Regions from separate parts of the Glaciecola sp. 1036 genome, predicted to be linked through region 1. Evidence: predicted binding sites of a transcription regulator. Region 1 holds the regulator's gene; each other region holds the start of a gene.
The links. Region 1 encodes FNR, which switches genes on or off when oxygen is low (the NO sensors DNR and NnrR bind a similar motif). Its sites were predicted from a motif close to TTGATCTAGATCAA; they were not measured.
Positions count from the first base shown of each region.

Region 2: a site for FNR is predicted at 6,513-6,526, ahead of ACNKW3_RS09090 (YdcH family protein). Genes of this name have one in related genera too.
Region 3: a site for FNR is predicted at 1,664-1,677, ahead of hemN (oxygen-independent coproporphyrinogen III oxidase). Genes of this name have one in related genera too.

Region 1 covers NZ_JBLWFH010000001.1:77,269-87,214, forward strand. Annotated here, with positions in the region: gene ccoS (cbb3-type cytochrome oxidase assembly protein CcoS) at 1-98, shown strand, start outside; gene ACNKW3_RS00335 (sulfite exporter TauE/SafE family protein) at 91-759, shown strand; gene fnr (fumarate/nitrate reduction transcriptional regulator Fnr) at 788-1,528, shown strand; gene uspE (universal stress protein UspE) at 1,634-2,536, shown strand; gene ttcA (tRNA 2-thiocytidine(32) synthetase TtcA) at 2,625-3,518, shown strand; gene rssA (patatin-like phospholipase RssA) at 3,531-4,439, shown strand; gene ACNKW3_RS00360 (DUF2987 domain-containing protein) at 4,427-5,059, opposite strand; gene ACNKW3_RS00365 (glucosaminidase domain-containing protein) at 5,056-5,838, opposite strand; gene ACNKW3_RS00370 (hypothetical protein) at 5,831-6,541, opposite strand; gene ACNKW3_RS00375 (LysE family translocator) at 6,560-7,186, opposite strand; gene ACNKW3_RS00380 (sulfurtransferase) at 7,189-8,052, opposite strand; tRNA gene ACNKW3_RS00385 (tRNA-Leu) at 8,481-8,567, opposite strand; tRNA gene ACNKW3_RS00390 (tRNA-Cys) at 8,592-8,666, opposite strand; tRNA gene ACNKW3_RS00395 (tRNA-Gly) at 8,701-8,776, opposite strand; gene pgsA (CDP-diacylglycerol--glycerol-3-phosphate 3-phosphatidyltransferase) at 9,034-9,600, opposite strand; gene uvrC (excinuclease ABC subunit UvrC) at 9,654-9,946, opposite strand, start outside.
Region 2 covers NZ_JBLWFH010000005.1:98,121-108,066, reverse strand. Annotated here, with positions in the region: gene ACNKW3_RS09120 (DUF7010 family protein) at 1-379, shown strand, start outside; gene ACNKW3_RS09115 (sensor histidine kinase) at 425-1,543, shown strand; gene ACNKW3_RS09110 (response regulator transcription factor) at 1,540-2,142, shown strand; gene ggt (gamma-glutamyltransferase) at 2,235-3,953, shown strand; gene ACNKW3_RS09100 (DUF2252 family protein) at 3,969-5,297, opposite strand; gene ACNKW3_RS09095 (DNA alkylation repair protein) at 5,304-6,434, opposite strand; gene ACNKW3_RS09090 (YdcH family protein) at 6,596-6,847, shown strand; gene ACNKW3_RS09085 (glycoside hydrolase family 43 protein) at 6,895-7,857, opposite strand; gene ACNKW3_RS09080 (LamG-like jellyroll fold domain-containing protein) at 7,951-9,946, opposite strand, start outside.
Region 3 covers NZ_JBLWFH010000006.1:140,357-150,302, reverse strand. Annotated here, with positions in the region: gene ACNKW3_RS10690 (acyl-CoA dehydrogenase family protein) at 1-872, opposite strand, end outside; gene ACNKW3_RS10685 (histidine phosphatase family protein) at 893-1,555, opposite strand; gene hemN (oxygen-independent coproporphyrinogen III oxidase) at 1,747-3,147, shown strand; gene ACNKW3_RS10675 (zinc-dependent metalloprotease) at 3,189-5,552, opposite strand; gene ACNKW3_RS10670 (hypothetical protein) at 5,657-6,034, shown strand; gene ACNKW3_RS10665 (topoisomerase IV) at 6,384-7,538, opposite strand; gene ACNKW3_RS10660 (phosphate ABC transporter substrate-binding protein) at 7,547-7,966, opposite strand; gene ACNKW3_RS10655 (AMP-binding protein) at 8,192-9,862, opposite strand.

The DNA of each region.
Region 1 (9,946 bases):
AGCGTCAAGGTTATAGCATCCTTTTTGACGATGATGTTGAAAGTAAAGAAAAAGACAAAAATGAACAAAAAGCTGCATCTGATAAAATAGATGAGTGACCTTTCTATATTTTCGGCATTTTTAGTGGGACTGGCCGGTAGCGTGCATTGTATCGGCATGTGTGGCGGTGTGATTTCAGCGTTCTCCTTCGCGACACCGCCAAATGCGAATAAACAACTTTATTCTCTCGCCTACAACCTTGGTAGGATATTGACCTATGCCTTTTTAGGAGCAATTACCGGATATTTAGGCAGCATTGTTTCCAGCAGTTTGGTAACTGATGTTCCTGTTTTACGTTATGTCAGCATCGCTTTTTTATTTCTGTTGGCATTTTATATTAGTGGGATCTGGCGTTTGCTGTCGCATTTAGAAGCTGCGGGAAAGATTATTTGGAAGCGCATTCAGCCCTTAAGTAAGAAGTTTTTACCGGCCAAAACACCGTTTCACGCCATTGCATATGGCGCCATCTGGGGATTTCTTCCCTGTGGGCTAATTTATTCAGCCTTAACTTGGAGCCTAGCATCCGGAAGTGCTACTCAAGGCGCTTTATTGATGTTTAGTTTTGGGTTAGGCACCCTGCCTTCCCTGTTGATCATTAGCTTTGGATTACAAAGTTTACTGCCTTACTTTCAACACCCTATAAGTCGTTATCTAATAGCTGCGAGCATATTCTTAAGTGGATTAATTTTGCTTTTTCAGGAATTTGGCGTTACAGTGTAGTCACTTAAATCTACATTTATAAAACGCAATGTCAAACGTACCTGAACTTTCCATTCATTGTCAAAGTTGCAGTTTTAGCCATCTTTGCCTGCCAGTGGCACTTAATAAAAACGAATTAGAATCACTTGATGACATCATTGAGCGCAAACGCCCTTTGCATAAACACGATAAATTAGTCAGAGCTGGGGATAAATTTCACAGTTTATATGCGGTACGATCTGGTTCATTTAAGTCTTATGTCAGTGATAAAGACGGCGTTGAACAGATAATAGGTTTTCATTTCCCTGGGGATATTATTGGTTTTGATGCCTTAAAAGAAAACTTACACCAAAGTTATACACAAGCCTTAGAAACAGCTATGGTGTGTGAACTTCCCTATCAAACACTTGAGCAGGTATCAGTTCGTTATCCTAAGCTTAGACAACAAATTATGCGTTTTATGAGTGCTGAGATAAAACACGATCATGATTTAATGATGTTGTTGAGCAAGCGTAGTGCTGAAGAACGTTTATTACATTTCATCAGTCATTTGTCACAACGCTTTGATGAGCGTGGGTTTTCTGCCAGACAATTTAACTTATCAATGACCCGTAATGAAATTGGTAACTACCTAGGCTTAACGGTTGAAACTATCAGTCGTTTATTGACTAGATTTCAAAAAGAAGGCTTAATCAAAGTCGAAGGTAAACTCATTACTATTGAAAACGTTGATGGACTTAAACAGCGCCTTCCTGAATCAGACATTCCATTTACTGCGGTAAACGAATAAGTTACTGACTTTCTAGAGTTTAATTGATCTATCCCAAAGAGGTTATGTTCTATACATAACCTCTTTTTTATATACTGGCTATGTATCAATATAAGGAGATAGACCATGTTTGCTTGTACCCATATTCTCGCCGTTTTCGATCCTCATACCCACGAACTACAACCGGCACTCGCTAGAGCTTTAACATTGGCAAAAAGGGTCGATGGCTGCAAGGTGACTCTTGTATCATGTATTTACGACAGTACTTTCGATATGACGAATATTCTAACGTCTGAAGAAAGATTCGACATGAAACAAGCGCTTGTGCTTAGCCAAAAGGAAAAAATGCAAAAGGCCTTGGCTCAGTATCCGGATGCAGAAGTAAATATTGAGGTTGTTTGGCATAAAAAGGTACATAAAGGACTCGTCAATTTAGCTACCGAAGAAAACTGTGATCTCATCATTAAATCCTGTAAAGCCCATGAAAAAATTGGACAAAAGCTCTTCACACCGCACGATTGGCAATTATTACGCGAAAGTTCTGTGAATGTTCTGATGGTCAAAGATCATGACTGGCCTGACAATGGAAAAATTGTCGCAGCATTAAGTATCAATGCCAATGACAAAACCCACAGTTTACTCAACGACAAAATCGTTGCTACAGCTCAGGCTTTGACCGGCGCGTTAAATGCTGAATTGCATTTAGCAAACACTTTTGTCGGCGCTCCGATACATGTCAGCGTTGAAGTACCTAGCTTCTCAGCCGAAGTTTATAATCAAACATTAAAGGAAAAGCACACTGAATTAATGAAAGCGGTAGCTAAAACTGAAAATATTCCCGAATCCAATTTACATATTGCAGAGGGTTTACCCGAGGATATTATTCCTGAATGGTGCAGTGAATTAGATGCCGAAATGCTAGTACTAGGTTCAGTAGGACGCAGTGGTTTAAGCGCAGCTTTATTAGGAAATACTGCCGAGCACATCATTGACCAATTGAATTGCGATACTTTAGTCGTTAAACCTTAATTCATAGTTAGGCACAGCAAAAAGTACATTATTTTCTATTGAATAATGTATAATTTTGCTGTGTTTTAGTTATTGAGATTGAGTAAAGGTGTTAGCAACCTCTTCCAACAGTTTTAAAAAATTACAAAAAAGAATTCGCCGAGAAACTGGAAAAGCCATTATTGATTTTTCAATGATTGCTGATGGCGATAAGGTTATGGTGTGTCTTTCTGGTGGCAAAGACAGTTATACACTATTAGATACTTTGTTATATTTGCAAAAAGTCGCGCCTATTTCCTTTTCTATAGTGGCGGTTAATCTAGACCAAAAACAGCCTGGTTTTCCTGAGCATGTGCTGCCAGAATACTTGCAAACCTTGGGGGTTGAGTATCGTATCGTTGAAGAAGATACTTACTCCATTGTAAAAGATAAAATTCCTGAAGGAAAAACCACCTGTTCACTTTGCTCTAGGCTTAGACGTGGCATTCTATATACCACTGCAAGTCAAATTGGTGCCACAAAGATCGCGTTGGGTCACCATAGAGACGACATGCTAGAAACTTTATTTTTAAACATGTTTTATGGTGGCAAATTAAAATCTATGCCAGCCAAATTAGTCAGTGATGATGGTAATCATACGGTAATTCGTCCACTGGCCTATTGCGCCGAATCTGATATTGCTAAATATTCTGAAGCCATGCAGTTCCCAATTATTCCTTGCAATCTTTGTGGATCTCAAGAGAATTTACAACGTAAAAACATCAAATTGATGCTTCAAGACTGGAATAAACGTTTCCCAGGGCGCATTGAATCAATGTTCAGAGCAATTCAATCGGTTACGCCATCGCATTTATTGGATCGTAATTTATTTGATTTTGAACAATTAGAAAGTAATTTTGATTATAAAGCACAAGGGGATACCGCATTTGATACAGAAGATAATTTTGTTCAACGCTCCCCCATTGAAGATTCTTCTACTATATCCATAGTAGAAATTAAATAGTAAGGATACTAAGTGAAAATTGGAATTGCACTTGGCGCAGGCGCGGCTAGAGGTTGGGCACATATTGGTATTATAAAAGCCCTTGAGGAACTTGGCGTTAAGATAGACGTAGTTGCAGGTTGTTCTATTGGAGCATATGTCGGTGCAGCATACGCCAGTGGTAAGTTAAATGAACTTGAAGAATGGGCAAATACCTTGTCTGAATGGCAAGTATTTACCTTGTTGGGTATCGGCTTTCGTCGAGGCGGTCTTGCGAGCGGGCAAAAAGTATTTGAAAAACATAGAAATGAATTCTGTGCTAAATCTTTTGAAACTATGCAAAAACCCTTTACTGCAGTGGCAACAGATCTCTATTCAGGTAAGGAAGTCATATTTAATAAAGGCGATATTAATGATGCTATCCAAGCTTCCTGTGCTATCCCTGCCCTATTTGCGCCCATAGAACATGAAGGGCGATGGTTAGTTGATGGTGCGGTTGTAAACCCAGTGCCTGTAAATCAATGTCGTCAACTTGGCGCAGATTTCGTAATCGCAGTAAACCTATCAGCCGATTTTCGACCTGAGTTGATTGAAAAGTTCGAACATGAACATGAGGAAGTGCAACAGCGGACTGACGAATTCATGGAAAAAGGCAGTTCCGGTTTTATGAAACAATGGTTCTCCCCGACGCCAAAATCAGATAAAAAGTCTCCACCTGGGATCATGGGCGTAATGTCGTCTGCGTTAGAGATATTGCAAGCGAGAGTTACAAGATCTCGTTTAGCGGGTGATCCGCCGGATATTTTGATAGAACCACAACTTCGAGATGTTGGCTTATTAGATTTTCATAGAGCGGAAGAACTGTCTATTGAAGGATACAAAGCCGTTCAGCGTTTGTCACAACAAATTCAATATCAGTTAAATATTACTCAAGAAGATTGAGTGAGCGCAGTAATACGCAATGGCGTTTCGGTAAACTCAATGGTGACAAGATCCTTTATGTCTTGCTCTGATAATTCAAGTCGACCATTGATGATTTCGTGACCAGATTTGAGTTTTTCGTAGTTCAAATCGTCAAAGTGAATAACTAGACCAGAAACCGAAGGCATCATAAAAGATAAAAAGCCGCCCATATCTTCAAAGAAAATTGCATACTGATTGAATAACTCAGTCAATTCCTGTTGTGAATATGCATTTTTTACTAATTCTGGAATAGTTTCTAATTGAACAGACATATCGCATTTATTAGCTGCATCATTCAATTGTAAAATGACTTTTGCATTTACCATATTCAGTGCCCGCTCAAGGGGGACTGTAAATCTGTTTTCACTGGTAATATTGATAGGAATCTGTTTTTTATCAGTACTTATTCTAGCCTCGGTTATTTCGCACATAGTTTGTCTTTCTATATGTCTCAAACCAAAGGCAAATTGTAATTTATTAGTGTCTTCACTATTTAATTTGCGTACATGGCTATAAAAACTCTTATATTCTAATACAAGTTCTTCCGCCGCACTTAAACCAGAAAACACACTTAAAACTACAATTAAAAAATACTTCACGTTGAAATTAATTCCCTGTTGATACGAATCATTTGTTTTAATTCTTCAATGTATTCTTCACCACGCTCCGAATACTTGCTTAAACCCTCGACTAACCGGGTCGCCGCTATTTTTTGTTGATTTTCTCTAAGTTCTTGGCGAATTGTACGAAGCTCTTTATAAGCCGGATGGCTATTCAGATTTCTCATGTAGGAGTACATCGCACTAGAAAGATTATCAAATTTAGCTACTTCATGTGATGCGCCATCATTGCGTCGTTTGGGTACAAAGCCGCAATTTTCAACAAAACACCAAAGCCCAAAGAAGTTATAACCTTTTCGAGCAAAGCGAGAAGTTCCCCAAGCAGATTCGTTCGCGCTTTGGATTAGAACTAACTCAGCAGGAATAATATCAACTTTAGCTAATAGTTTGTCGAAAATAACGAGTTCAGGTTGATCCTCATCAACGCGATATTCATCTAACAAAAACGCAAGTTCTCTTTGCTGCTTTTCGGTTAACTCTTCCCCTGCGACATACTTAGCCCGCCAGGCTTGTATATTTTGCCGGACTTTTAAAATATATTCGTTTTGGGACGCAATGGCAGGTTTTAAATAATCAAAGAAAGCTTTCTTTTTTTCTTTAACATTGCTGATTTCAGCGAAATTAGGTACAGGGTCGTCAGAATATTCCACTTCAGGAATATCCATCACCTCGGAAGGCTCTGGTTGCACCAACCAAATGAGTGCAAGCACTAATACTGAAACGAATATCGAAATACCAATAATTTTAAACTTATGCATCGAAAACTCCTGTAGTTTCAGGGCGATTTATCTCTGTAGTAAGGGTTTTACAGAATAAATCCTGATACAAAATCGCTTTTACATTATGTATATACGGTAAAATCCAGATAAAGCCTAACCCAAGGCTCGCAAATCCTGCGAGCATTAGACCGAAAAATATTAAATATAGCAACGCAATTTTATTAAAGTGCTGGTGCGTCATCTTTACGGATAAAATGGCTGCTTTAAGTGGACCAAGTTGCTTATCTGTAATCAATGGAACTATGAATGTTGACACCATATAGACATAAAATGCTGGCAATACAAGCAACATGAGCCCAATTTGGGTAAGTAAATCAATTACCACTGCAACTAATCCAAGTGCTGGTAGGAACTTGAAATATTGGAATATTTGAAATGGACTTGGCTTTAGCTTTCTAGCGGATGTTAGCGACATCATCAAAATACCTGCCCACATCGGGGATATAATTAAGGTATAAAAGAAAAATGCTAAAGAAAAACTTGGATCTTCAATTTTCTGTATATCTTCAATAGAGCTTATATTAAAGGTATTAACCACGTAAACAGAGAAGATCATAGTAACCGCTAAAATGACGACCAACCCTTGGAATAAAGTAAAAGTATTTTGTTTACTGAGCACAAGCGCTCTTTCAAAGAGTTTTCTTACATCTATAGTTTCATTCGGCACTGAATTCTCTGGCAACTGATTTTCCATAGTTTATTAGTTATTTACCACTAGTAGTATGGCCATGCATATTAACACAATCCCCATAGCTCGATCGAACCAATAACCCTTTTGTTGATAAAGTGATCGAATTTTATGGTGGCTCGTCATAAAGCTTATAAAGATAAACCAACATCCTGTAGCAAACGCTAGATAACATCCGTAGATTATTTTAGCTGTTAAGCTGGTTTCTAACGGAATTGCCAAAGAAAACAAAGCGAGAAAAAACAAGGTAGCTTTTGGATTGAGCCCATTGGTAATAAAACCTATCCAAAATGCTTGCTGAGTTGTTTGCACTTTTACATTATTCAGATCTTCAGGATTATCAACTGATGAAGCACTCCGCAAACCTGAAATACCTATATAAATTAGGTATGCCGCGGCTAAGTAAAGCAATACATTGTAAATCCACTGATTGGCTTTGATCAAAAGTCCTATACCCAGCAAAGAATAGGCTACGTGAACTAGAATACCAACACCCACACCTATGCTTGTCCAAATCGCTAGCTTTCTTCCCTGCTGCAAGCTTTGCTTTAACACCACCGCGAAGTCTGGTCCAGGACTGGCCACTGCAACTGCGTGCATGACAGCAATGGTAAGCCAAACACCAAGATCTAAACCCATTATTAACTCCCAGTTTTTATAGGTAAATGCTGCTCTTTGCCCCATTGCGACCACGAACCATCAAATACTTTCAACGGTTTCAGATCTAGCATATCTGCCGCTTGCGCTAGAATACAGGCAGTTACACCACTACCACAGGAAAATATGAGCCCATTTTCTTTTTCAATATCAGCTAACAAATGTGAAATTTCGGCTATTGATTTAAATTCGCCATTTTCCTGTTGTAAGTTTTTATAGTGTAAGTTGACGGAATTAGGAATATGACCAGAGCGCAAACCTACGCGAGTTTCTTGCTCTTGCCCTGAAAATCTACCCGGACTTCTAGCATCTAGCAGGCTATATGTGTTTGTTTCAATATTACTTAATACTTCATCAGCATTCACAAAAACATAGTCTGTACTAGGCTTGGCAACAAATGAATCGATTTTGTTAGCACTGATACAGGATGAAGTTACTTGCCGTTCTTCTTGCAACCACTTTGGTAAACCACCAGACAACACAAATACATCAGAGACCCCTGCACTCTTTAACATAAACCAGACTCTTGAAGCGCAAAAATTGCCAAAATCATCGTACACAATCAAAATATTGTCTGGATTAATGCCTAGTTCATTCATGGCTGTTTCAAATTCATCTAAGGAAGGCATGGTGTTCGAATAAGGACTAGATTTATCAACAACATCATGTTGAAAATCAAAAAAAATAGAGTTCGGAATTCTAACTTCAGGGTTTTGCTTCACAATGTCAGGTTTAACACCCGGCCCCGACGAATCCATAGTGGTAAACAATAACTGAACGTTTTTGTTACGCCAGATATAGTTATTTTCAATGATTAGTTGTAATTCTTGCGTGCTTATAATTGACATACACTTACCCCTGTAAACTCGGGAGCAAGTGTAACATGTAGTTGATTTTCGGTGAAAATAAAATATGAATTTGAAAAATAGTTCTGGTTAAATATTAAGATAGATCTGGCAAAACGGACAATGGCTACACCGTTTTTTAAACATTTCTTTAATGATAGTATTCATCTAGCGCGTTGAAGTCAGGCATTACTTCTTCAAGGGCTTTTTTAGCTTTCTGATAAACCGTTTCTAGCTCTTGCTGATCATCATATTCTTCGTACATGTATTTTCCTTTTACAGGTTAAGAAAAAATTATTGGACCTAGACCATAATCATTAAAATTGAAAGTTCATGGCAAAGAAAGAACGTATTGATTTAATTGTACACAGGCTAATAAAGGACGCAAACTATAGAAAGTTAATGTCAATTCAAATAAACATTTGAGGAAATGGTGCCCGGGGCCGGACTTGAACCGGCACACTGTTATCAGCGAGGGATTTTAAATCCCTTGTGTCTACCAATTTCACCACCCGGGCATGGGTGCTTACCGTAGCAGTAAGTGGAGGCGCCGACCGGATTCGAACCGGAATAGTACGGATTTGCAATCCGCTGCATCGCCATTCTGCCACAGCGCCGTGATTCCAAGTTATAAGTCAAAGACTTAAAATTTGGAGCGGGAAACGAGACTCGAACTCGCGACCCCAACCTTGGCAAGGTTGTGCTCTACCAACTGAGCTATTCCCGCATATTTTGTTTAGCTAGCGTTCTTTGCAACATCTGGTTCGCCAAGCCTTGTCAATCACTTCGTGACGAGGCATGTGCTCTACCAACTGAGCTATTCCCGCATATTTTGTTGCTCACATTTCAAGTTTCGTTACAGCCCCTCGAAATGTGGGCAGAATTCTACCGAGATAAATGTATCTGTCAACTACTAAAATTCGATTATTATTCTGTTCAGCTATTTTTTAAACAGAACGCTGTAAAAATAACCTTTTCTGGGTGTTAATCAATGCGTTTTAGGGCTTTCCATGCCGCATTTGAATATACAATCATGGACCATACCGATAAAAACGCGGCAATCCACAGTAATATTTTACCTAAAAATACCCAATAAATTGGAAAGCCCATAAAATAGTCCAAACCAGACAGCAGTCCAATAAGGGCTAACATTTGTGACATAGTTTTCGCTTTTCCAATCAAATTTACTTTTACGGCGTCAGAAACACCATGCTGGCCCATCCATTCCCTTAAGGCCGATACATAAATCTCTCGAATTAAAATAATGATGGCGGGTATTGTAATATGTGGCGTAGCGAAGGTATGCGTAACCATCACCAGTGCTGCGGCAACGATTAATTTGTCTGCTACAGGGTCTAAAAAGGCACCAAATGCGGTCGATTGTTTAAGTTTACGTGCTAAATACCCGTCAAACCAATCCGTAATAGCGGCTAACCAAAAAATAAATGCGCCAAGTTCACGCGCCCATTTCCAATCTAAAAAATACACCGCAACAAAAACGGGAATCAACACTACTCTGAAAATAGTGATGATATTGGGTAATGTCCAAATCATAAATCTACATCAATAATCTAACTACTGGCTATCTTATCAAACATTTAGCGTTATGAATGCAAATATTCATAGATAGTTTCTGCTAATTCCTTACTAATTCCGGGAATTTTTGATAAATCGTCTTTACTGGCTTTTTTCAGCCCATGCAAGCCGCCTGTATATTTTAATAAACTTTGTCGCCGTTTCGCGCCAACACCAGGTATATCCTGTAATCCTGATGTATTTTTAGCCTTTTGTCGTCGGTTTCGATGCCCTGTAATAGCAAATCGATGAGACTCATCTCGAATGTGTTGTATTAAATGCAGTCCTGGCTGATCCGGCTGTACTGGAATTTGTTGGTGCG
Region 2 (9,946 bases), on a different contig from region 1:
TGCTAAAACATCCTTTGACGGTCTTTTTTATGTCGGCATGATTATGTCACTTATGGTATTTGCTATTGCTATCCCTGTAGGGACTATAGATCACACAACCATTCCATTGAGTGTAGGTATTTTAACGGGGCTGATGTGGATGCCGTTATCTTGGGCAATTCAACATTGGGTTGGTTATTTCCATACTGTAGCGAGAACTCTATTGGTTTTGGGCGCATGGTTCTTATTTCCTGAGCACAGATATGAAGCTATTTCTCTGGTAATTGTTTTAATTTATATTGTTAGTTTAGTTGCCCTAGAAAGGCGTTATCGCAAAGTAAGACGCGAGCACAATGCCAGTAATCAGCATCAAAACAATATGCTAGAGCAGACAAATTAATCCATTTCTAGCTTAAAAACTTGGGAGTATTAGCAAGCGATGACAATGACAACTAACTTTCACCCCCCTCTTTTGGGTAAAGGAGTAAAGAAAAAGTGGTCCTATTCATCGCTGATATTTTCTCTGTTTTATTTTGTACCCCTGTTTTTTATGCCAAAGGTGGAGGTCAATGACATTATTCTCGCTTTGGTATTTTATTCAGGTTTTATTGTTGGTTATTTGATTTGCATTCATCTAAGTTTTAACAAGCTAAAATACGGTCTAGTACCATTATTTTGTCTTATTTGTATTGCCAGTTGGTTCAATTTAGGCGGTGCTTTTTTATTTGCCTTTGCGAGTTTTATTAGCGGTTATTACTACAAGCCATCTATTGCTATACCGATAAATTTAGCAATTCTTGCTTGGTTAGTGATGCTGTACTTCTCCAACCTTCAAACGCAGGTTTATTTCGTAGGTGTAGCGGCAATTAATGTACTAGTGATGTTCGGTTTCGGCTTTATGGAACGCAATGAAACTATTCACAGACAAAAAGACGCTCAAACTCAAGAGGCAATGGCGCGCTTAAGTACAGTAGCCGAAAGGGAGCGAATAGGTCGAGATTTACATGATTTGGCTGGGCATGCGCTGAGTGGTATATCGTTAAAAGCACAAGTGGCCAATAAAATGCTGGAAAAGCAAAGATACGACGATGTTAAAGCGGAACTCAAAGATTTAGTGCAACTTTCTCAAAGTTTATTAAGCGAAATTCGACAAGCGGTTTCTGATATGAAACGCCTCAGTTTAGAAAATGAAATCGATAAAGCTGTTCAATTATTAAAGGAGAAAGGCTTTAGCACTACCGTTGATATAGCGTCTGAGATAATTTCTCAATTAACCCCATATGAAGAAACTAACCTAGCACTTTTTTTAAAAGAAGCGGTAACTAATATCTTGCGTCATAGCGACGGAGATCAAGTTTGGGTTCAATTGAATCGCGAAAATCAAGGCTTGCGACTTGGAATCAAAGACAACGGAAAATTAGATGACTTCATAGCTGGCAATGGCATTAAAGGCATGCAAGAACGGGCGCAATTGTTGGGCGGTGAACTATCTATCGAGGTAAACAACGGGATGTACTTATGTTTGCAACTAGATACAAAAAATAATCTGGAGGTTAAAGCATGACGAAGATTTTGGTGGTTGAAGATCAGGTGCTGGTGAGAGATGCAATAGCTACCCTATTATCTTTGGAAGATGATCTGACAGTGATTGGGAAATGTTCAAATGGGCAAGAAGCCATTGACTGGTTAGAACAAAATACCTGCCCCGATATTATCTTAACCGATATTGAAATGCCCCATGTATCAGGCATTGCATTAGCTGAGCAAGTGCTATCAAGCTATGACACCAAGGTGATTATAATGACCACTTTTGCAAAACCAGGGTATATTAGCCGCTCCCTAAAACTCGGCGTTTCTGGTTTCATTTTAAAAGAAGCAAATAGCGACTATCTAATTGCCAGTATAAAAAAAGTAATTTCTGGTAAAAAAGTGGTCGATCCTGAACTTGCCATGATGGCACTTGAAGACAAAAATCCATTATCTACCAAAGAAGGGCGAGCGCTCGAATTAGCCGGTCAGGGCGTAAAAACACAGGAGATTTCACAAAAACTGTTTTTATCTGAAGGCACCGTCCGCAACTACTTATCCGATGCTATTGCGAAACTAAACGCAACTAATCGCATAGATGCTTATCGAATTGCCAAACAAAAAGGCTGGTTATAGCACAAGATTTATATGGGCAAATGGTCTGTAAATGTTGAACCTTTAAGCGCCCACTGCTACTGTAATGCCAAAATATTTATAAGTTGCACAGCATGTCATTACAATCTTTTATCGCACTGTTTCTCATTCTATTTGTAGTTGGATGTTCTCATCACCCTCAATCGCCACTTAAAAACCCGATTAAAAAGCAACAACAGGCAGTTGCTATGCCGGATAAGTTTGCAGCAGATGTAGCCGAACAGATATTAGATAAAGGCGGAAATGCCATAGATGCAGCCATTGCTGCACAATTTAGTCTTGCAGTTACTTTTCCAGAAGCTGGCAACATTGGTGGCGGCGGATTTATGGTAGTGCACTATGAAGGAAAGAGCGATTTCTTAGATTATCGTGAACAGGCGCCAGCAGCAGCATTTACCGATATGTACATCAACGAAAATGGTGAAGTTGACCCTTATAAATCGATTTTTGGTGCCTTAGCTTCTGGTGTTCCAGGCACTGTCGCTGGTATGTGGGCGGCGCACGAAAAATATGGCTCTCTGCCTTGGGAAGATCTAGTCGCTCCAGCCATCAAGCTTGCAGAAGAAGGCTTTGTGGTACCTGATAAACTTGAGGCGCATATCATTGGCTACATAAGCCGTTTAAAGCAAAACAACATTGAGGTCAATTTTGCCAAATATTTTGCTCATGCCCAAGCGAACAAAGTATTTAAACAGCCTGCTTTAGCTGAAACACTTAAACGCATTCAAAACGCTGGCCGCGATGGTTTCTACAAAGGAGAAACTGCCCGTTTAATTAGCCAGTTTATGCTTGAACATGATGGATTAATTACCGAAGCAGATCTAGCCGGCTACGAAGCAAAATGGCGTGAACCTATTAAGTCAACTTGGCGTGGATATACCCTAGTCAGCGCCGCACCCCCCTCTTCTGGTGGCATAGCGATTAATCAGTGGTTACAAATGTATGACTTAGTTAAAGACAAAGGTATTGAGTTCAAGCATAACGATTTACTTTATACCCACGTGTTGTCTGAGATTGGTAAACGCGTATTTGCCGATAGAGGTGAGTATTTGGGCGATCCTGATTTTTACACCGTGCCAAGTGCTGCATTATTAACTGATGACTATTTAGCTCAGCGGGCCGAAGAAGTTTCATTAGATTCCATATCGGTTACCGAAGAGGTTAAGCCAGGATTACCAGAAAGTGAAGATACAACGCATTTTTCAATTGTCGATAAATTTGGTAATGCTGTGTCTAACACAACTACCATTAATTTAGGCTTTGGTAGCGGCATGGTTGTCGATGGTGCAGGTTTCCTATTGAATGACGAAATGGACGATTTTAGTGCCAAACCCGGTGTTCCAAACTTCTTTGGTGCTATTGGTGGTGTGGCCAACGAAATACAGCCACATAAGAGAATGTTAAGTTCAATGACGCCAACAATAGTATTGGAAGGCAATAAAATAAAAATGGTTACTGGCTCTCCAGGTGGTACAACAATACTGACGTCTGTTTATCAAAGTATTTTAAATGCATTAGAATTTAATTTACCCGTCCAAAAAGTGGTAGATTCGCCACGATTCCATCATCAATTATTGCCCAAAAACGAAATTCGCTATCATAGTGGCTTTGCAAAAGACGTTTTAGCTGAGCTAGAAGCTATGGGTTATACCACCCGACAAAGTCGATTTGGCGATCTTCATGTAATTATCGTGCGCGATGGTGACTTACAAGCAGCATCTGAATCGAATGGTAGAGGTGAAGCTAGAGTGATGCGTACCGACTGGTTTGGCAAGATGTTTAATTTGCACTAAGCATTTGAGGGCTGATTAACTACAGCCCTCTCTTTCGCATAGATATTGCCAATCTTTTATCACTTGTTGAGCATAAGATTGGGCACTATCAAGCAAGGCGACTTTGTGATCTTCAATATATTTTGCCATAGATTTTTCATAATCTAGGGAAAACCTATCGCCTCGACAATGGGCTCTGGCCAGCTCTTGAGCGCAGGCACTGGCGTAAAAAGCTAATCCACCTTGGTGTCGATTCACTTCACCAATACCAATATGTTCTGGGTCAATTCCAACTTTTGCGTGATGTCTTGAACGCACCAACCAGTGTTCCTGATCAAAAAATGCTTCATCTAATACATAATCCGTTCGACGCTGAATCCGTCTCTGACATTTAACCGTTAAGTGTGCAGGATTTAGTTGATTTTGATGGTGAATATCAGGAAAGTAATAAATAGGTGCCGCCACCCTTTGTTGCTTTACCTCTACTACATGACAGAGTCCAATCTGAGACATGTGGTGTATGTTTTTAGGTCCAATAAGTGCATAGTATCTATCCATATTGACAGAACCAGTACCTGAGCCAACTCTCGCCACTATGTCTAAAATGTCTTGGAAAAAATAAGGAGCTAATGCATGTCGTAAGCTGGTCTCTTTATCTTTTGTAAGGCCTTTAAATTTTGTCGGTCTATCTCGAAAAGTAAGGGGAAACTGGGTCAAATCAACCGCTTTAGCCAGCGCACTTTTTTGTAAAAACTTATCACCACCTAAAATTAATCTAGCGGCTTTTTGATAACGTTTTTGCAAAGGTGAAGGCGTTGCAAAGTCTTCAAAGGTTAAATCCAAAAAATTCTCTTCATTGGATTTTCGAGCCAATCCTTGTTGCAGTACTAATAAATAACTATCGAGTAATGTTTCCATGGCGTTAAGCACATTTTGTTCGTTCACAACAAGCTTGTTTGAATAGTCTTTTTCAGAACTATAAATACCTTTAACCACGCCATCACAATGGTCGGCTACTAACGGCAAACTAACAAGTAACCTGATGAGGTCCCATACGCCATGCCCTATACAAGCATCATCAAAATCATTGATGGAAAACACGATGCGTTCTGCATGGGAGCCTTCTTCAGTGAAAAAGCCAAAATTTGAGGTATGACAGTCGCCCATAATTGTGGTTAACGGAATATTTTGTACACTAGGCAAAGATAAATGCCCCGAGGCTAAATCAGCATAAAAGAGTTGGGATGAACCTCGATAAAAAACAAAGGGACTAGTACACATTTTTTGGTGTTTAGGAAATTGGCTTCCCGGAAAGCAGCCATCAATTCTGCCTAATTCGTTGTCAATCAAGCGTCTTCTAGTCATCACATTTTACTCCTCAAGATAAAAAGTATTGGCCGAATATTCAACGCCATTTATTAACACTGCTATTTTATGTTCACCAGCATAGTATTTTCTTGTAGTAACAGGTTTAAAGCTATGCTTTTTGCTGGCTGATAACTTCCCATTCGCTGCCAAATTCAAAATTTTCCACTTGAACACCTTGGGCGATAGCTGTCCATTGGCTTTTTTATGGTATACCCGATAATCGATCATCAATGATTGTTCTTGATCAATTCTCGAATCTGCTTTTAACGTAATTAGTAAGTCATCGCCCTGACAGACTTTCTTTTTAGACAGTGTAATACTGACATTTTTCAACTGAGGTGGGGCATATCCAAAAATATCAAGTACCTCTGGATTGCCTTTTTTTAACAGCGTTCGGCAAGCATGGCGGACTAATTTCTGACGAAAAGGGGTAGTCTTCTTATTCCAAAGCCTAGCGGTTTCAATCAAACGTTCGGGGTGATCTTTACCTATATCATTAAGGTTATTGGCAACTGACCTACGCACATATTCTGAGTTATCGTCCTTTAACTGGGAAAGCAGACTTAATACTGGACCGGGTTCTCGTACAAAGTCAGTTAACTGAATGCCCCAAGGCAACCGTGGACGAGTCCCTTCGCTGACGAGTCTTCTGACATGATGACTTGGATCTACAACCCACTGTTGTAACTTTTCTAGCGTTTCGGATGTCCTTTCAAGTAAGAAAGGGCGAATGGCAAATTCTGCTGTAAACCGCTTGGTCATTTGCTGCAGAGCCCACAAGGCTTTATCTATACTTGGCTGACGTAATCCACGTAAAGTGATAAAATCTGCCATAGGCATAATCGCCCAACCATCAATACTCTGTGCTTGATCGGGCATTAAGTCATCATGAGATTGCATAGGGGTAAGCGTAGCTACCAGATGATCACAAAGCTCGCTAAAATCGCCTTGTAAATGTTGGTCCAATGCTAGCGTAATTTGAGTAGAACGTTGCTTGAGTTCTAAATTCGAAAGATTTTCTGAAGCTGTACCTACAAAAGCCGCTGCGTTAAACCCTTTGGCTTGCGCAGCAATGCCATCCGCAATTGTTCGAATCAAGGAGATCGAAAATTTTTCTTTAAACGCTTCTGGCATCTAGTTCACCCACCTACTAATTAATTATTAAACATTTATGCGTTCATACGCACAAAAATTTAGTATCAATATAGTATTCTGATCAAGATCAAAAACAAGCTAACTGGTAGTGCCATACTGTTACTAAAGATTTCAACAATTAACACATAAAGGAAAAACGCATGTCACTTGAAAAACATGGTTTACTAAAAGAATTTCCAGAACATCATCACACTATTCGTCATTTAAAAATGAACGATGCACATTTTGCGCGCACGCTAGATGAATACACAGAAATAGATAACGAGATATACAATATTGAATCTGGTGACCATCCATCTTCGGATGAATATTTGGAACAGCAGAAATTATTACGTGTGCAGTTAAAAGATAAGTTATTTGCAATGGTGAAAAAAGAAGAAGCCTTACAGTAAATCATTTAGGGGCGTCAAAACAGTAAAAGTTGACGCCCATTCCTGAGCTACTCCACTGGTTTTTGGATACCTTCCGTGGTCATAATGACTCGTTTCAAAGTCCCGTCATCGTTATAATAAAGATGGTCAATAGCCACCGAACGTCGAAATCTTCCGCCGCTTTCTTGACCTTCTTTCGGTGGTATTGCTCCGGTATGGTAAATAAAATAATCTTGTCCTTTAAACTCGATTATGGATTGGTGATTAGTTTCAGTATTGCCCGCTATTTCATTCAAAATACCTTTGAATTCCCAAGGGCCATGAATACTTTTACTCATTGCATAACAAATTTTTTCTGGGAATTCACAAGCATAGCTAAGATAATAATTATCCCCCTTTTTATGCACCCAAGCCGCTTCGGTAAATCTTGGTAAATCAAGTGTTTTGATTTCACCATCTAGTTCAAGCATATTATCTTTCAACTTGACGAATTTGGGCATCAAGTTACCAAAGAACATGTAGGTGTCGCCATTTTCTTCAATGAAGATTGCTGGATCTATATCATCCCAGTCATTGGGCGTCTGTTTAGTCATGTCATCGGTGACTAAGGCTTTGCCTATGGCATCTTTGAATGGCCCTGTTGGTGAATCTGAAGTGGCCACACCAATGGCAAAGCCGGGTTTATCATCTTTGTGCCTAACGGTAGTATAAAAATAAAATTTACCGTCTTTTTCTACCATATGTGACGCCCACGCATCACCTTTTGCCCATTTAAAATCAATCGCTTTCATTATAGGGCCATGAGCTGTCCAGTTCACCATGTCAGTAGAACTGAACGCCAGCCAATCATGCATTTCAAAAAATACATTATTATTAGGTGCTTCATCATGTCCTGTATACAAATAAACCCTATCTTCATGCACAAGCGCTGCTGGGTCTGCGGTGAATACGTCCGTTATAATAGGATTATTAGCCCAAGACGCTGTCGCAATTACTGTTGCTAAAATTGGAAATAAACTTCTTACTCGCATAATGTTTCCTATGCTAATACTTAATTTAAAAATGGGTAAAAATGAAAAAACCGGCACCTTTTAGATGCCGGCATAATTTAACTTAAATTAACCTTATTCAGGACGTTGAGACTCATAAATCTGCGTCACATCCGTTTGATTTAATGTGTCATCGAAAACATAAACTTCATCGATCATGCCGTTAAATGCAGCATCCCAGAAGTTTGCCCCTAAGGTAAAGGAAGTTAATGGTGCTGGACTAAACACATCAGGGAAGCCAGCGCCTTCAAACGCTATTTGTCCATTTAAGTAAATCGTCATAGCCCCTTGGTTGTTTACCATTACCATATGATACCAAGTCCCTGTTTCCAGTTGCTGGTCGGTGAAGGCGTCATACCAAGCCGTACCTGACCAAACCATAGCGTTAGGAGAAGCCTGGTGACCGCCAGGGATCATGCTGATCCAACTATCTCCATTTTCATAACCGAAGAATACAGGTGTGTAGCTGGTAAGTGCATTGGCATTAAACCAAACCGATATAGCATAGGTGTTATCGCCAATCAGGTTATCGGGTAATTGAATGCCATAATTGCCCGACATATCTAATGCTCGGCCCACTACACCCTCACTAAACGCAGATTCTTCGGTCGCCGCACCTAAATTGGCGCCAGTGACTACACCAGCATCATACATACCTGAGGTTTCAGTTAAGTCATCATTATCGAAACTATAATGAACCACTGGGTCTGGTAAGCCTAAGGCTCTAACTGTTGCTTCAAAGGTCTTAGTAGTCGTTGAACCATTCAATGAAATATTGGCAGTTAAGGTTACCAAAGCGTCATTTTCGCCGTTTGCAGGGCGTGTCACAACGCCTTTAGTACTAACTACTGCTGGGTTTGATGATGTCCACTCAATAGCCGAAGCGTAAGGACCAGACGGAGACATTGGCAAGTTAGACACTACCGCTGAGAGGTCGCCTAAATCCAAAATATCGGCAGCAGAAGCAAGTAACTCTTGATCGGTTAATGGCGTAACATCTAGATTTCGAATTTCGCCTTCGGTTAATGCAGTATCATAGAATTTTAGCTCATCGATCATGCCGATAAACGGAATATCGAACGGGTTCACGCCAAGGGTAAATACTGCCTCTTTACCCGTAAACATATCAGGCAAACCGCCGGTTTCAGTTGTCTGAACACCATCGATGTAGATCTTAACAACCCCTTTATTAACCGAAAATGCTACGTGAGTCCATGTATCTAACATCATTGGAACACCCGTTATGCCATCAAACCACGGATTCGAACCTTTTAAAGCTGAATTACTCCAAAGCATTATGTTGCCGTCCCAACTTTGCGGTACCAAGCTCATCCAACCGTCAGCACCTGCGTCTCCAAAAAATGCTGTGGTAAAGGTGTTTAAAGCATCTGCATTTAACCACATAGAAACGGTGTAATCATAAGAATTTATGATGCCATCGGGTAATCTTACGCCGTTAGTGCCATCTAACATCACAGCTTGACCATTTTGACCAACCGCATAGGAAACTGTACCAGTATTATCTGGTCTATCACCTGTTTGAGTTGCTGCAGCATAGTTTGATAGCTCATCGTTTAATTCGCCTTCGAAGCTATAATGGGCAACTCTGTTGTAGGCTACTCTTGCAGGAATACCTATTGTATAGGTTCTGGATTGTGAAACACCGTTAAGTGTTGCCGTGGCGGTAATTGATACTTCAGCATCACCACTGCCCACGTTAGGTCGCGTTACTACCCCCAAATAACTCGCATTGGGTTGCTCTGGTACCCCAGTCACTTCTAGGTAATCGGGATGGCTACTAGTCCAAGTAATTTCAGCACCGTTAGCCCCTATGGCTGGGAGTGACAAATTAAAAGTCGTCATTTCAGGAAATGTCATAGCATCTAATGTATTTGTTAGCGCTACTGTATCGTCGTCAATCAGTAATTTACTGCCCCAAATAGCTACACCTTCCTCATCGATGGCACTAAAGGTGGGCACAAAAGCTTGCGCATTTTCATTATATTGCCAAGAAGCTACGCCTCTAAAATCACCCAATCCATCGATGTATAAACGTACAATGTTATCTGCT
Region 3 (9,946 bases), on a different contig from region 1:
CCAAAGGCAATTCTGCTTTCTACTCGTTCACAAGCCATGTCTAGCGCTCTTTGGGCACATCCAATCAATCGCATACAATGATGAATTCTACCCGGACCTAATCGACCTTGCGCAATTTCGAATCCTTTACCTTCCCCAAGTATAAGATTTTCAGCTGGGACACGCACATTTTCAAACAGTACTTCAGCATGTCCAATTGGTTCGTCTAAATATCCCATTGCCCCCATTGGCCGAACTACAGTTACTCCGTCTGTGTCAATGGGAACAAGTATCTGAGACTGTTGTTGATGTCTTGGCGCGGCAACATCTGTTTTTCCCATTACGATAAGGATTTTACAATTTTCGTTCATGGCGCCACTGGTATACCATTTTCGCCCATTAATTATATAGTGGTCGCCGTCTCGTGTAATTGAGGTTTCAATATTGGTAGCATCAGAGGATGCGACTTCTGGTTCGGTCATGGCAAAGGCAGAACGAATTTTCCCAGCTAATAGAGGCTCTAACCACTGTTTCTTTTGATCATCACTGCCATATTTTGCCAACACTTCCATATTTCCAGTATCAGGAGCGCTACAATTAAACACTTCCGCAGACCACAATACCCGTCCCATTTGTTCACACAAACTGGCATATTCTAAATTAGTTAATCCAGCGCCATAAGGTCCATATTCTTCAGGTAAAAACAGGTTCCATAAGCCCTGCTCTTGCGCTTTTTGTTTAAGTTGATGCATCAACTCTGGGGTTTGCCACATATTGTCTGACGATTTAAGAAGCTTGTGATATTTATCCTCATTTGGATATATATATTGCTGCATAAAACTCTGTAATTTATCCAACATATCTAAGGTTCGTTGGCTATGATTAAAATCCATAGAAAGACTCCGGTTCTGACTTAGCTATAAGTTATTTTTTCCATTAGAGACAAGGGTTCTAAATGAGGGATACTATTAAAACTGCTCATTTGAAATCCTTCTTTATTGAAATAAAAATGATGTAAGCTGCTATTTTTGATCTGCAAATTAAAATTCACCGCTTGTGACGGCGTTAAATCGAAAAGTTGTTGGAGAAACACCGCGATTGCGCCCCCTGAGCTCACAACCAACACTTTTTTCTCCGTCCCAACAGCTATTTTTTTACTCGCTTGTTTAACTCTGCTTTGAAAATCTTCCCATGTTTCGGGCAAGTTTTCGTTTATACGGTTTTCCGACCAAGCTACCATTGCTGCTTTGAGCACTCGGTACCATTGTTTACGGCTAGAATCTTTTGCTGGGGTTAGTTCAGGATGCTGCTTTAAAAAAGCATTTATCACGTCTTCGAAAGCAAATTCGTTCCATTGGTGATTAATTTCAACATTTTTAAATGCCCCTGTGATGCCTGTTAACGTTTCCTTGTGGCGTTGCATATCGCCGCAAATCAATTTATCAAAGGTGATTTCACGCTCTTTAAAATATTGACCCAATAGTTGTGACTGCTCGTGACCTAAAGGACTCAGTTGATCATAATTTCCAGACCCGTATGAGGCTTGCGCATGTCTGACTAAAAATAATTCTGCCATCTATCTCTTTTCATCTTTATATTGTTAATAAGATGTTATGAGCAAATGAAGTATTTTAGTAATTTATTGTGGTGATGAACTTTCATTAATCTACAAAATGCCAATCAGTTAACCGAGATCAATATTTCCCCTCTAAATTGTTTGCATAATAGCCTCAGAATTTTTGCGAGTTACTAGAGTTTCCACTTACTATGCAATATACAAACACCCTAGCATTAGATGAGTTTTTCGACCGAAAAGTGTTGACCAAATACAATACTGCCGGACCTAGATACACCTCTTATCCAACGGCAATTGCTTTTCATGAAGATATCAAGGATGAGCAAATAAAAACTGCAAATAAACGTTTGATTGACAGCAAAAATCATCAAAATATGTCGTTGTATGTACATATTCCTTTTTGCCATCAGCTTTGTTATTACTGCGGGTGTAATAAAATAGTCACTCGTCATCAAGATAAAGCTGACAAATACTTAACTTATCTTGAAAAAGAAGTTGATTTGGTTGCACCACTATACAGTGCTGGGATAGTAACAGAATTACATTTAGGAGGAGGAACGCCAAATTTCCTCACCCAAACGCAATTAGCGCGTCTAATTGACATGCTAAAAACTAAGTTTCACTTTGACACTGACGCTCAATTAAGCATTGAAATTGACCCTCGCACGGTCGATGAAGAATATCTTACTTCAGCTTATAAGCTAGGATTTCGTCGCTTAAGTATCGGCGTTCAAGACACTGACGTTGAAGTGCAAAAAGCGATTAATCGCGTGCAAAGTACACAACACATAGCTTCATTAATTAAGTCAGCAAGGCACTTGGGTTACCAATCAATTAACCTTGACTTAATCTACGGTTTACCCCATCAAACTCAAACGACCTTTGCTAAAACTTTAGCCGAAGTAGAGAAAATGAATCCTGATAGGGTTTCGTTATTTTCCTACGCTCATCTACCCAAGATGTTTGCTGCTCAGCGCAAAATAAAAGATGACTGGTTACCAAATGCCGACGCAAAATTTTCGCTGTTTCGTCAGGCAATTCAATTTATGACCAATATTGGTTATGACTTTGTTGGAATGGATCATTTCGCTCGCCCTGAAGATAAGCTAAGTATCGCTCAACGTGAAAAATCCTTGTATCGAAACTTCCAAGGATATACAACAGGTGTTGCAAATAGTTGCATCGGTTTAGGCGCGTCTTCAATTAGCAGTATTGAAAATATCTATCTGCAAAATGCAAAAGATTTAAAAGACTATTATCAGCTGTTAGATCAAGGAAAACGTCCTTTAGTTAAAGGCATTCAACTTTCACGAGATGATGAAATTCGACGAGATTTAATACACCAATTAATGTGTAATTTTGAATTAGACATTAGACACTTTGAATTAAAACACCAAATAAATTTCACTGAATATTTTGAGCAAAGCCTAGCGTCATTAGATACCTTTATTGACGATGGCCTTATCAGTCTTAATCAAGATAAAATTCTAATTCATCAACGCGGACGATTGATTGTGAGGAACATTTGTATGAGTTTCGACCAGTATTTGTCCCAGCCTATGCATCAAATGCGCTATAGCAGGGTGATATAAAAAAGCGAACAATTGAATTGTTCGCTTTATAAGTTTCTTATCTAAATAGGCGAGCCTGGTGGCATTGTTTTAGGTGTTACAAGCTTAGGAATTTCACCTGTCCGCCAGTAATTATTGATGTGAAAGTTAAGCACCTTTGCCTTCTTATTTCGACTATCTTTATCCAGTTTTTGCGCGTATTCCATCAAAGCAGCTTCAATATCTAATTTAACTTCTGGAGCTAGGGTGTCATCTTTAAGCGTTGTGAAAACTTGCTGTAATGCAATCAAACCTACGCGTCCAGCTAGACCATCTTCAGTTGCATCAGAAATCAAGTCGTCAAACAATTGTTCCAATAAGTCAGCCACTGCGGGTATTTTTTTGTTTACTTGATGTTGATAAGACAGTCTGTTCAATCGCTCCGCAGTAAGCAAATTCTTTAAGCTATACGCACTGGCTGATTCCGCTAATGCATATGGATCAAATGCTATCCCCATGCGAGTAGCCGCACTTTCTCTGGTTCTATCACTTCCATAGGCTTTTGGTGGAATTAATGCTGCAATTTGCTCGGGTAACTCAAGAAACTCTGCACTTGCTGACCTTAACATTTGTGTAATAGCTTGTTTTTGAACATTGGGGGCCACAAAGCTCACAACAGGCAGTTCAGGTGTAGCCGTTTTTACAGAGTACTCATAGTCTAAGCCACCAATTTGTTTTACCACAGCATCTAGTTGATATCGATGAGAATAATACAAAGGCACTAACCTTTCCTGTAAATCTGACCATGGGGCATCCATGGGAAGACTATCGATCCCAAATTTATCCAAAGCAAAGGCTCGAACTTCAAGCATTCTTTCAAACTCAATTATAGGATCTTTTCCATTATCCCATAAATGCCCTTGCGCTGAAGGACGGTGCGCCATTCTGGCATCTGGATCTGATTTGTACCTATAAGTCTTTTGTGCATCCGCTACCATATCCGTTAACATCTGGTGCTCATTTTGCTCCGCAAAGTCTTGATAGCCATAAGCAATGGTATATTTATCCCATTCTCCAATGCCATCGTCATAGGCATTTGCCAGTACAATTTCTCCGTTTTCCAAGGTAATCATTGGATGCGGATAATCCATTACTGATGCCCTATTGTTTTCGCTAGCGGCAAAGTTATGCGCCAAGCCCAATGTGTGCCCTACTTCATGTGCTGATAGCTGTTTTATACGGTTAAGGGCTAATTGCATTTGTGGCGTAATCTGTGTCTTACCATCTTTAAATGGACTAGTTAATCCCAAGGCGATTAATAAATCTTGTCGAACTCTCAAAGAACCAAGTGTTACATGACCTTTTAAAATTTCACCGGTTCTTGGATCAAACACAGAATAACCATATGACCATCCTCGGGTGGCTCTGTGTACCCATTGTATGATGTTATATCTAACATCCATGGGATCAGCACCTTCTGGTAATTTTTTAACTTGAAACGCATTTTTAAATCCGGCCGCTTCAAATGCTTGATTCCACCAAGATGCACCCTCTTCAAGCGCTGAATAAACAGGTTCTGGGATACCAGGATCTAAGTAGTACACTATCGGCTCTTTGGCCTCGCTTAATGCTTGATCTGGATATTTTTTTTCTAATCGATGACGACGAATCATCTTTTGCTCAAGTTCTTCATCTATGGCAACCGAGTAGTCAAAAAAGCTATGTTTGAAGTAACCTGAGTAGGGATGAAATTCTCGCGGCTTGTAGTTATCATCCGGAAGCTGAATAAATGAATGATGTTTGTGAACGGTAACGCTTTGTGCATCCGGCGTCACTTGTCTGATGTATTCACCTTCTGGCTGACCTCTGAATGTCACCACAGCTTCTAGTTCAGTGTTCAGCGGGAAGGCTTTTGATTTAGGTAAATACACTGCACTGCGAGCTGTATCTACACTGAAGTTTCCCTGCCCCGTCGCTTTTAAACGTTGCTGAACACCATGAATATCACTAAACAAAAAAGCAGTATAATCAAAAATGATGTAGCCGTCGGCTTCTGATTCAATTACAAACCCAGCAATAATAGAATCCGCAAATGCCTCATCAATACTTTGAATTTCAGCCTGATTATTTGAAGATGATTGATATTGGGTATTTAATTGTTTGAGCATGATTTTGTTGCCGTAGCGCTCAAATACCGCCAATCTAGTGTCACCCAATTGTCCTCGGTCTAAACCAATATCGTTAGAGCCTACACCACGAGGTAAACTGCTTTGAAAAATAAAAGGCTGGTCCAACATAGATTCTTTTAGTTGGATAAAAATCTTATCGCTTTGCTTTTCATATCGAAAATCGATAAACCCTTTCTGCAATTCAGCTATAGATTTAGGGCTAGTGAATAACACTATGAATATACTGAGTATTACCAACAAGTGTTTGTTAAAAACCAAAAGTCATCTCCTTCTCGCGTTTACTTGATCTGTATCAGTACAGTTTTTTAATAATATCTTAAGATTAATCTCGCTTATGTACATCTAATTTTTCGGGATTAAACGTGGCTACAGTCAAAGTGTCAGATGATAATGTGATTTCGTATCCAATGAAACAAAACACTTTATTATCTCTATTGGTTGACAATGAAACCGATGTCACCATTGGGGATAAACCTATTTTTGGGATTAGTGTAACCATTGATCAAAAGCTTCTTGAAAATAAAAATAGGTTGCTATCATCAGGCACTATTATTGGTTGGGTAAATTATATCGGTATTAACAAATTTGCTTGTGTCACAATTGACAATCATTATGTTGATCCTAGCGATTATTTCATTATCGAAGAAAACACAATTAAACTCGCTCGCCCTGCGATAATTTTGTCAATTGACGCTGATATGTCCAAAAGTAAACATTTATTTGAACTAAAATTTGATTAATTTGGCGGTATGCCAATGATAAAGAAAAACTGCACGGATTGAGGACACATCAACCCGTGCAGGAAACTTTAGCTAGCAGAAATCCATATCCGCGATCACCAAAGCACACACAACATCGGTATAAAAGAATCAAAAGATTCAACTAACTGGAGTTAGCTTACTTTTGTACTGCAAATTGATTGCCAACTTTAATTATTCTATATTATTCATATATTTAAGTAATAATTAATGATTATTTAGTTAATATTTTGATTTAATTTGCACTGTTATTGCTCGGGTTGCACCAATAAAAACATAAAAAACCGCACAGGCAATTGACCGGTACGGTTTTTTAACTATAAAGCAAGTGTTAGAACACGTAGTTCACACTAGCTCTAACAATAGTGCTATCTTCTGAAGCGCCTCTGATACCAACGCCAGCATCTAACTCGTTATCATATCGACTGATTTCGGCCTTTATCGCGATATTCGAATCAAAGTCGTACCTCGCGCCTACCGTAGTGACCGAGTATTCTTCCATAAAGGGCATTTGAATAGCGGTAAGGGTGCCCGCAACTACTGGCTGATATTCTGCAGGGAATGCAGCCACACTTTCTAGAAATTTGATATCAGCATTACCGTCACGAGTTTCATAGGTAAAATGAGGTGTCCATTTACCTGAACGAATACCCGCGGTGATATACCAGGCTTTGTCTTCTGGTGAAAAAGAATCTTCAATATCAATTGATGTAATTTCACCTGAAACAAACCAATCAAAATTGTCATATTCAAATCCAGCGCCTAAAAACACGCCTCTATCGTCATTCATGCGAAGTTCTTCAGCCAGTTCCGGCGAAAGTGCTGCAAACTGATCAAGAGAAGCATCAAGTTGTGGTAAATGGAAGTTATTGTCACCTTGTCCATAAACAAAACGCATTTTGAAACTTTCATAAGTAGCTTCAAAGCTGGCTGTAATAACGTTGCTACCGTCACTGCTTCCACCACTAACTTCTTCTTTGAAGTTGCCTAAACTTGCCTGAAACATCAGTTCCCAATCACCGACAAAACTAGAATAGTCGTAACGAACACCATCTAAGTTATTAAAGGGTACGTCATATACTGTACTAGGCGCTGAAATCCAATGATAGCTATAACCTACATCTAAAGAAGAAGAATAGCGGAAAATAGGTAATCTAAAACGGCCAGCTAAAATGCTTTGTTCAGAATCTATATCATATTTGATATAGGCCCATTCAAAATCTGCGCTGTAGCCATTATTACCTTTTGAAACGATTTGTGCTGTTGCCGACATTTTATCATTTATTTGACCAGACAATTGCACTGCAAACAGGCTTTGCTCACTAAAATCTGCTTTATCTGAATATCCCAATGCCTCTGATTCTTCACTTGAAATGCCAGCAGTAAAGTTTGCAAAACCGTTTATTCTAACTGAATTTGCTTCTGCCACTGGGGAAAGGCTCAGCGCAATAAGTGATAATGGAAATAGTAATTTATTTTTCATCATGACCACCTCTATAAGTCTATTGCTTTTACTGCATCAGTAAGTGAAGAAGAATCCACATAACCGATAACACTTGGATTTTTAGATACCAACTCTATTACTTCAGCATCGTTCATAACTTCTTTAGGTGGAATTCCTTTCCCAGTAAATACCAACTTTGACCAGTAAGCAGATACCTGACTGGTGTTCCTACCTAAAATAGTTTCATCAAATTCATGCCTCAACGCATTATCAGGTGATTGATTTACTGGAATAGACTCTGTACCGCTAGCAAACTTTTTTTCTTTCCCTAAAAAAATACGTTGAACCGTTTTTTCATCTAAAGGGTCAGAATTTGCTGGATTAACGATAACAGTAAGCTTTGCAAATGCGCTCCCGCTGAGCAATAAGCACAGCAAGCACAGCGTTGCACCTAGCAACTGTTTATACATGAGTTGTACCTTATTAATTGAAAATTGAGCAAATGGAAAACGCTGTGAATAAAGGCGTCCGTTCAGTCTTGATATCGACCTAACAGGTCTAACCTTTAATTTTTGTTATACTTTTGGCTATTTTATTAAAAGTGATAAGGATAGTTTATGGATCGAGTTACAAAAAAAAAACTGCTCGGACATTCGAAGCAGTTTTTTTGTTCTTACTTGAGATTTGCTTAACTTCTATTGCCAAACAATTTTATCTTTAAATTTGCTGTGAATAACGTCACTAAATCTTTCTTCGATCACATGACGTTTTACTTTAAGTGTTGGTGTTAACAGGTCGTTTTCAATTGACCATTCTTGCAAGAATACAATAATTCGGTCGAGTCTTTGATGGCTTTCTAAACCAGCATTCACTTGTTCTAATGTCGCTTGCAACAGTTGTGAAATTTCTTCCTTAGATTTGGTTTGCGCCTCGGCTGATAGCACTAATAGCGCAATAGGTTGTGGTAAGTTAGTCCCAGTCACACAGACTTGTTCTACCACTGAGTTTTCCATAATTTTGGCTTCAATTGGCGCAGGCGTTACGTACTTACCTTTCTCTGTTTTAAAGATGTCTTTTAAACGACCAGTAATTCGTACATAACCGTCGCTATCTATTTCACCTTTATCGCCGGTTCTTAAGTAGCCATCATTTGTGAAAACGCCGCTGGTTTTTTCTTGGTCCTTGTAATAGCCAATCATATTACATGGAGATTTAACCTGAATTTCTCCATCTTCGGCTATTCGAATGTCGACACCCTCGTAGGCTTTGCCTATGCAACCAATTTTATCCAATCTGAAAGGAACACTAGAAGTACCGTACGCTGAGTTTTCGGTCATGCCCCAACCTTCAGATATATTGATTCCAATTTTACTAAACCATTTGATAATAGCAGGCGCTAAAGGCGCTGAACCAGAAGCCCAGAGCCGAGCATCATTAAGGCCCAATTCTTCACGAATTTTTGCAGCTACCTTCTTACCCACAAAGGGTATTTTTAATAAAACATTTAGCTTTTTCTGGGAAACTTTTACCAAAACTCCCATTTGAAATTTGGTCCATAACCTTGGTACGGAAATAAATAAGGTGGGACGGCAATGTTTGACATCTCTGGCAAAAGTTTCTAATGATTCAACAAAATGCAGTGTCATACTGGAATAGAAACTGGCTAATTCTACCAATACGCGTTCAGTAATATGCGCTAAAGGTAGATAACTCATGGCCCTATCTGCATCAGATATAGTCAATGTGTTCAATGAGTTTTGCGCCGCCCAGCAAATAGTTGCATATGTGTGCACGACGCCTTTAGGCTGGCCTGTACTGCCTGACGTATAAATGATCGTCATAATCGCGTTCATATCAGGCACAGGGTTTTCTTCTAAAGGTGCAACGTCAATAAAGTCATGCCACTTGTGATCGGCACTGTAGCCTTCGTATGGAAAACCTACAGTAGTGACTTTTTCTAATTCACATTGATTGATGGAATCGTAATTGTCTAACTTTCCTACAAATAATAAAGGGCATTCAGCGTGCTCTAATACGTATTCAATCGTATCTTTACCGGCGGTTGCAAAAATAGGTACTGAAATGTGACCTGCCATCATAATAGCAAGGTCAGTGATCACCCATTCGGCAGTATTTTTAGCCAACACCGCGATACGCGTTCCGGGATGATATTCATAGGTTTTTAACCGGGCAGCTAATTTACGCACAGCGGTAGCAGTTTCAGCCCATGTATAGGTTTGTGATTTGCCATCTACAGGTTGAGTCATATAGTGTTGGTCCGGCTTTTCTTGCTCCCAACGATATAACATGGATAAGGGTGAATGGATTGTCTGATTATCCAACTGATGAGTACTTTCTGACGACATAAGCAACCTGAATCAATTATTTTATTTACATATTAGTTACATACGCATAATGTCGCAGGATCGATTGAATAACACAACCGCTTT